Regions from separate parts of the Sphaerisporangium sp. NPDC088356 genome, predicted to be linked through region 1. Evidence: riboswitches for the same ligand, from Rfam matches in the RefSeq annotation. Region 1 holds a riboswitch; each other region holds the start of a gene.

Region 1 (2,255 bases):
CGGCCCCCGACGTGGTCGAAGACGGCGTCCACCCCGCCGGGGGCGAGCTCGCGGACGCGCGCGGCGATGTCCCCGGTGCGGTAGTCGACCGGAAGGACGCCGCGCTCCCGCAGGGCGTCGTGGTGGCGCGTGGACGCTGTGCCGATCACCTTCACGCCGGCGGCCCGCGCCAGCTGAATCAGGATCGAGCCCACGCCGCCGTTGGCGCCGTGCACCAGAATGGTCTGCCCGGCGCGGACGCGTGCCTTGCGGTGCAGCATCTGCCAGGCGGTGATGCCGTTGACCACCGCCGCGCCGACTCCTTCGGGGACCTCCGCGACACCGTTCGAGACGCACCTCGAAGACCACCGGCACTGGGCGGACGGCCACCCCGCCCCGCCCGCGGCCCTCCACCGGGCACTGACCTTCTGGACCCGGCTGCACGGCGTCCTGTCCCTGGAACTCGCCGGCCACTTCACCGGAATGGGATTCGACCCCACGCTGCTGTTCACCGCCGAACTGGACGACCTCCCGGCCCACTGACCACACCGAACCCCTGCCAGAACGGCCCGTGCACGGTTTCCACGCCCACACGATGCGCCGCTTCCGGGCCGATCCGGGCGCTTCCTGCCAGGGTGCCTCGTCCTTCTGGAGGGCGCCCGCGCTGTCTGTGTCAGATGGGCCAGGACTCCTGGTGCCAGGCGGCGTTCCAGAACATCCATTCGTAGCGGGAGGTGGTGACGAAGTGGTCCTGGGCTCGGCGGCGCTGGCGAGAGGTGGCCTCGTCCCCTGCCCGGTCGGTCAGGGCGACCACCCGGCGGACGACGCTCTGGAAGGCCTCGTCGCCGTAGGTGGCGATCCACCGCTGGTAGAGCGGATCGGGCGACGACTTGGCCAGCAGGGCCTCGCCGACACGGGCGTAGATCCAGTAGCAGGGCAGCACCGCGGCGAGGCCGTCGAGGAACGACCCGCCGTACACCGTGGCCAGCAGATAGCTCGTGTACGCGCGGGTGGTCGGGCCCACCGGCAGCTCCGCGGCCTGTGCCGGGGAGCCGCGCAGCTCGGCCATGAACTCCGCGTGCATCTCCTGCTCCGCCGCGATCGCCCCCACCGCGTCGCCCGCGAAGGCCCGTACGTCGTCCTCGGTCGGCGCCTTGGCCGCGCACAGGGCGAGCGCCCGCGCGTAGTCCCGCAGGTAGTGCGAGTCCTGCACCACGAAGTGCCGGAAGGCCTCACGCGGGAGCGTGCCGTCGACCAGCCCGGTGATGAACGGGTGGTCCAGGATCGCGCTGTAGATGGGGCCGATCGCCTCCCACAGCTCTTCGCTGTACGGGCGCGCGTGCTCGAACGTCGTCATCGAACAACTCCCTACGCCGGCATGACCCGGTCAGGTTCGAGCGGTCTGCGGCCGCGTCAGCCGCACTCTCAGCCCGGTGCGCCGGACTCCCGCGTTCTGTCCGACCCGAGATTAGCGCGTACGGCTCCCGGCTCCACCCGCTAGGGGACGATCACCAGCTTGGGGCGCTGGTCACGGATGCCCAGCAGCTCTCGGACGCGGGCGAGCGGCCAGGCGAGCTGGGTGGCGAGCGTGGCCATGGTGAGGTCGGTGTCCGCCGCCGCCAGGTCGAAGGCCTGCCGTAGGAGCACCGGGTGCTCTCCCGGGTAGCCGGTGATGGGCTCGCTGGCGAAACCCGGCTGGTCGCGGAGGGCGCCGAGACGCTGGTACGCCCGGCTGGCCGAGGAGTCGGAGAGCAGGCCGACCTCGCGGCAGCGGTAGAGCAGGGAGCTGATCGAGACCCCCCACACGTGCTTGAGCTCGGCCAGCCGGCGCAGGTCGAGGCGCCGGGGAAGCTCGAGCAGGATGCTGTCGCGCGGGGTCAGGAACTCGGCCGCGAAGGTGTCGGCCTCGCGCTCCTGCTGGACGTCGCCGGCGGCGGTGTCGCCGTGCAGGACGAGATGGCCCAGCTCGTGGGCGGCGGTGAAGCGGTAGCGATGGATGTCGTCGAAGCGGTTGGCGGTCAGCACGACGATCGGCCGGGGCAGCTGCGAGGTCGAGAAGGCGTCGACCGTGGTGGCGTCCTCGTCGGGCGGGGGAAGCACCACGACGATGCCATGGGCCTCCATGTGGCGGACGAGATGCGAGATCGGCCCGGTGCCGAGCCCCCAGTGCCGTCGCAGCTCGCGGGCGGCGGCGGCCGGGTCGCGTGGCAGCTCGACCCCGGAGTGCACCTCGCCGCCCGAGAACCCCGGAAGGTCCACGTGCGGCAGCCGTACGC
Region 2 (2,255 bases), on a different contig from region 1:
CAGCACGCCGCCCACTTGCGGTCGGTCGCCGGGTCGCCGCGCAGGACCAGCCGGGCGCCGTCGTGGTGGCCGGCGTACTGCAGCATGCGGCCGAACTGCTCGGACCAGAAATAGGGAACCGGGTCGTAGACGGCGGTCTCGCCGAGGAGCGTGGCCACCGCGGTCTCGGGGGCGTTCAGCGCGGTGTCCCAGTGCTCGACCCGCATGCGGCGGCCGAAGCGGCGCGACCACCAGTTCGCGCAGTCGCCGACCGCCACGATGCCCTCCATCGAGGTGCGCAGGTGCTCGTCGACCAAGACGCCGTTGTCGATCTCGACGCCGGAGCCCGCGAGCCACCCGACGGTGGGGCGCACGCCGACGCCGGTCACCACCACGTCGGCGGGGATCCATGAGCCGTCCATCATGGTCAGGCCGCCCGGGTCGACCGAGCCGACCATCGTGCCGAGCCTGAGGTCGATGCCGGCCTCGGCGTACCAGGGCACGGTGCGCCCGCCGACCTCGGTGCCGAGGGCTACGGCGAGCGGCGACTGGGCGGCCTCGACGACGGTCACCGCGCACCCGGCGCGGCGCGCCGCCGTGGCGACCTCGGCGCCGATCCAGCCCGCGCCGACGACCACCACGTGGGCCTTGGGGACCAGCAGTTCGCGCAGGGCGAGGGCGTCGTCGATGGTGCGGAGCACGTGCTGGGTGCCCTCGCCGCGCAGCCTGATGGGCGAGGCGCCGGTGGCGATGATCAGGCCGTCGTACTCGAGCTCGCCCTCTGTGGTCTCGAGCGCGCCCTGGCGCAGGCCCTTGGCCGACACGCTGGTGCGCAGGTCGACGTCGAGGGCGCCGAGGTCGGAGTCGACGACCGTGGAGTCCAGGTCGCCGAGCAGCACGGCCTTCGACAAGGGTGGACGATCGTAGGGGCGATGGTTCTCATCTCCGACCAGAGTGACGCGCCCTCGGTAACCGCGCGCCCGCAGCGCCTCGACACTCCGTACGCCGGCCAGTCCGGCTCCGACCACCACGACATGATTCACATCCTGACCCTAAGCGGCCAGCCGGGTAACTCGCCAACGGCGATTTGGTAACGAATTGGCTCACTATCGCACACAGCCAGTGATGAGAACACTCAAGCGGGTGCGCAAGCCGTATGGAGGCAGGAATAGGCTGGTGCCGTCAGCACGCGCGGGAGTCCGGCGAGACCGGGCTGAGAGGAGGGCTCACGGCCCTCGACCGCTAGAGACCTGATCCGGATCATGCCGGCGAAGGGAGCGGGACCTTGGTGGACATGCCGAATGTGCGAGATGTCGTGGTGCCGTCGGCCGAAAAGACGCCACACTCCGGCCCACCGTCCGAGGCGCCGCGCACCGGCGGGCCGTACGGGAAGGCGCCGCACGCGGACGTGATCGTCGTGGGCGGGGGCGTGGTCGGCCTGTCGGTCGCCTGGCGCGCCGCCCAGCGCGGGCACGCCGTGACCGTGGTCGACCCGGCGCCCGGGTCGGGCGCCTCACACGCGGCGGCCGGGATGCTCGCCCCGGTGAGCGAGGTCACCTACACCGAGGAGCCCCTGCTGCGGCTGGGCCTCGCGTCCCTCGCCCTGTGGCCCGGCTTCGCCGCCGAGCTGTCCGGCGAGGCGGGGATGGACGTCGACCACCGCACCGACGGCACCCTGGACGTCGCCTTCGGCGCGGACGACCTCGCGGCGCTCGGCGAGCTGGCCGGCTTCATGGAGAAGCTGTCGCTCCCGGTGGAACGCCTGACGGGACGCGAGTGCCGCCGCGCCGAGCCGATGCTCGCCCCTTCGGTCCGTGGCGGCGTCCTCGCGCCGGGAGACGCCTGGGTGGATCCGCGCCGGGTGACGGCCGCGCTGCTCGCCGCGCTGTCGCGGCGGGGCGTCGGCGTGGTGGCCGACCGCGTCACGGGCTTCGCCGTCGAGGGTGACGCGGTGCGCGGGGTACGGCTGGCGCGAGGCGGGGCGATCGCCGCGGACCGGGTCGTCCTGGCCGCCGGGGCGTGGTCGGGATCGTTGGACGGCCTGCCCCCGGAGGTCCTGCCGCCGGTGCGCCCGGTCAAGGGCCAGATCATGCGGCTGCGCGGCGCTCCGGGGTTCCTCGGCCGCTGCGTGCGCGGGGTGGTCCACGGGTCCAGCGCGTACATGGTGCCGCGCGGCGACGGGGAGATCGTGCTCGGCGCCACGCAGGAGGAGATGGGGTTCGACACCCGCGTGACCGCCGGGGCCCTGTGGGAGCTGCTGCGCGACGCGCGCGAGC
Region 3 (2,255 bases), on a different contig from region 1:
ACTCCGACGAGGTGCTGCACGTCGCGAAGATGTCCCCGTTCAAGATCGCGGGGTCGCTGACCGACGACGCGGTGGCGGGGCTGCACGAGTCGATCGTCAGCACGCTGCGCGCGGCCGTCGAGCGCTCGCGCGGCATCGCCGCGAAGGATCTCAAGACCGAGAAGAAGTCGGGCCTGCGGGTGCACGGGCGTGCCGGGCAGCAGTGCGAGGTGTGCGGGGACACGATCAAGGAGGTGTCGTTCGCCGACTCCTCCCTGCAGTACTGCCCGACGTGCCAGACCGGCGGGAAGCCCTTGGCCGACCGCAGGCTGTCCCGCCTGCTCAAGTAGCCTCTCGCCGAAAAACAACGCTGGGTTAGCGATGACAACCCTCCGTTAGCGGGCGGAAAGACTCGTAGAGCGGGGACAATGAACGGCATGAACGTCCCAGAGATCGAGGCCAAGGCCGTACCCGACGACGTCTTCCTGCTCGATGTGCGCGAGCCCGATGAGTGGCGGGCGGGGCACGCCCCGACGGCCGTCCACATCCCGCTGGGCGCGCTGCAGCAGAGGGTCGACGAGGTCCCGGCGGGCGTGCCGGTCTACGTCGTCTGCCGGGTCGGCGGCAGGTCCGCCAGGGCCGCCGCGTGGCTCAACCACGTGGGCCGCGAGGCGATCAACATTGAGGGCGGCATGCAGTCGTGGGCCGCCGCCGGCCGCCCGATGGTGGCCGAAAACGGGGGGCAGCCCTTCGTCGCCTAGCGACGGGGTGTAATAATTCGGTCAAAATCCATACCGCGGGAGCTCGGGCGCAACCGGGCTGAGAGGGCGGTTCCCAGTGACGCTGGGCGCGCCGCCGACCGCATGAACCTGTCCGGGTAATGCCGGCGTAGGGAGCGTGCGATGACATCCGCCGTCGGCGAGGTCCCCCTGACCCTCGACGAGGCCCCTCCGAAGACGCTGGGCCTGCTCGACCAGGGTGCCTTCTGGGCCAACCTCGGAGTGAGCCTCCTCGGCTTCTCCGGGGCCCTGTACCTGCTCAACCCGCTGGGCGACGTCCCGCTGAGCCTGGGCGCGGCCGTCCTCGCGGCCGTGGTCGGCAGCCTGATTGGCACCGTGATGGTCGGCCTGGCGGCGGTGCCCGGCGCGCGCACCGGCGCGCCGGCGATGGTGCTGCTGCGCGGCCTGTTCGGGGCCAGGCTGTCGTACGTCCCGACGGTCCTGAACATCGTCCAGATGCTCGGCTGGGGGGCCTTCGAGCTGTGGGTGATCGCCACCGGGGCCCGTGCGATCTTCGGTGACTCCGTGCCGTACTGGGTCTGGGTGGTGGCGGCGGGCCTGCTGACGATCGCCCTGACGATCCGGCCGCTGGGGGCCATCCGCCTGCTCCGCCGCTTCGTGACGGCGGGGGTGGTCGTCGCGATGGTGTGGCTCGCCGTGGCGCTGCTGCGCGAGGCCCCCACTCTCGGGGGCGGCGACTGGAGCGCCTTCGCCCCGGCGGTCGACTACGTGATCGCGCTGTCGGTCTCCTGGGTGCCGGTGGCGGCCGACTACGCGCGGCACTCGCGGTCCGGCCGGGCGGCCTTCGCGGGGGTGGTCAGCGGCTACACGATCGCCCAGGTCGCGTGCCTGGTCATCGGCATACTCGCGCTGGCCCTGGTCGGGAACGACCCCGGCCGGGTGTGGGACGCGTTCGTGGCGGTGCCCCTCGGGGGCCTGTTCTTCGGCATCCTCGTGCTCAGGGAGGCCGACCAGTCGTTCGCCAACGTCTACTCCACGGCGATGTCCCTGCAGAACCTCCTGCCGAGGGTGGACCGGCGCATCTTCTCGATCGGCGTCGGCGTGCTGACCACCGTCATCGCGCTCTTCGCCGACGTGAATTCGTACGGGGCGTTCCTCGGCGTCATCGGCGCGGTGTTCGTCCCGATGTTCGCCGTGCTGGTGATCGACTACTTCGTGCTGGGCGGGGCCGCCAGGTGGGACACCTCGGCCGGGGCGCCCTCGCGCTGGGGGATGGTCGTGCCCTGGGTGCTCGGGTTCGTGGCGTACTGGCTGGTCACGGCGACGCCCACGGTGGCGTGGTGGGACTCGGTCTGGACGGATCTTCGCGACGCGATCGGCTTCGAGCGGCAGGTCTGGATGAACGCCGCGCTGGCCGCGTTCATCGTGTCCGCCCTGGCGACCCTGCTGGCGCGGGCGCTCAGCGGGCGGGGTCTTCGAGGCGGAGAAGATACTGCTTGGCGGCGAGGCCGCCGGCGTAGCCTCCAGGATTCCCCG

Evidence for each region. Region 1 has a riboswitch for thiamine pyrophosphate ahead of tenA (thiaminase II). Riboswitches for the same ligand answer to the same signal wherever they lie in the genome.
Region 2: another riboswitch for thiamine pyrophosphate. It lies ahead of thiO (glycine oxidase ThiO); the one in region 1 lies ahead of tenA (thiaminase II).
Region 3: another riboswitch for thiamine pyrophosphate. It lies ahead of AB0O34_RS15760 (cytosine permease); the one in region 1 lies ahead of tenA (thiaminase II).

What each region holds. Positions count from the first base shown of each region.
Region 1 is NZ_JBFBIK010000003.1:94,380-96,634, reverse strand. Features, by position in the region: partial or broken gene AB0O34_RS02515 (zinc-binding dehydrogenase) at 1-260, opposite strand, end outside; gene AB0O34_RS02510 (TetR-like C-terminal domain-containing protein) at 280-522, shown strand; gene tenA (thiaminase II) at 653-1,336, opposite strand; TPP riboswitch at 1,328-1,439, opposite strand; gene AB0O34_RS02500 (XRE family transcriptional regulator) at 1,477-2,255, opposite strand, start outside.
Region 2 is NZ_JBFBIK010000112.1:10,215-12,469, forward strand. Features, by position in the region: gene AB0O34_RS29620 (FAD-dependent oxidoreductase) at 1-1,022, opposite strand, end outside; TPP riboswitch at 1,161-1,273, shown strand; gene thiO (glycine oxidase ThiO) at 1,274-2,255, shown strand, end outside.
Region 3 is NZ_JBFBIK010000035.1:34,809-37,063, forward strand. Features, by position in the region: gene AB0O34_RS15750 (DNA-formamidopyrimidine glycosylase family protein) at 1-329, shown strand, start outside; gene AB0O34_RS15755 (rhodanese-like domain-containing protein) at 408-740, shown strand; TPP riboswitch at 766-892, shown strand; gene AB0O34_RS15760 (cytosine permease) at 882-2,255, shown strand, end outside; gene AB0O34_RS15765 (methylated-DNA--[protein]-cysteine S-methyltransferase) at 2,179-2,255, opposite strand, start outside.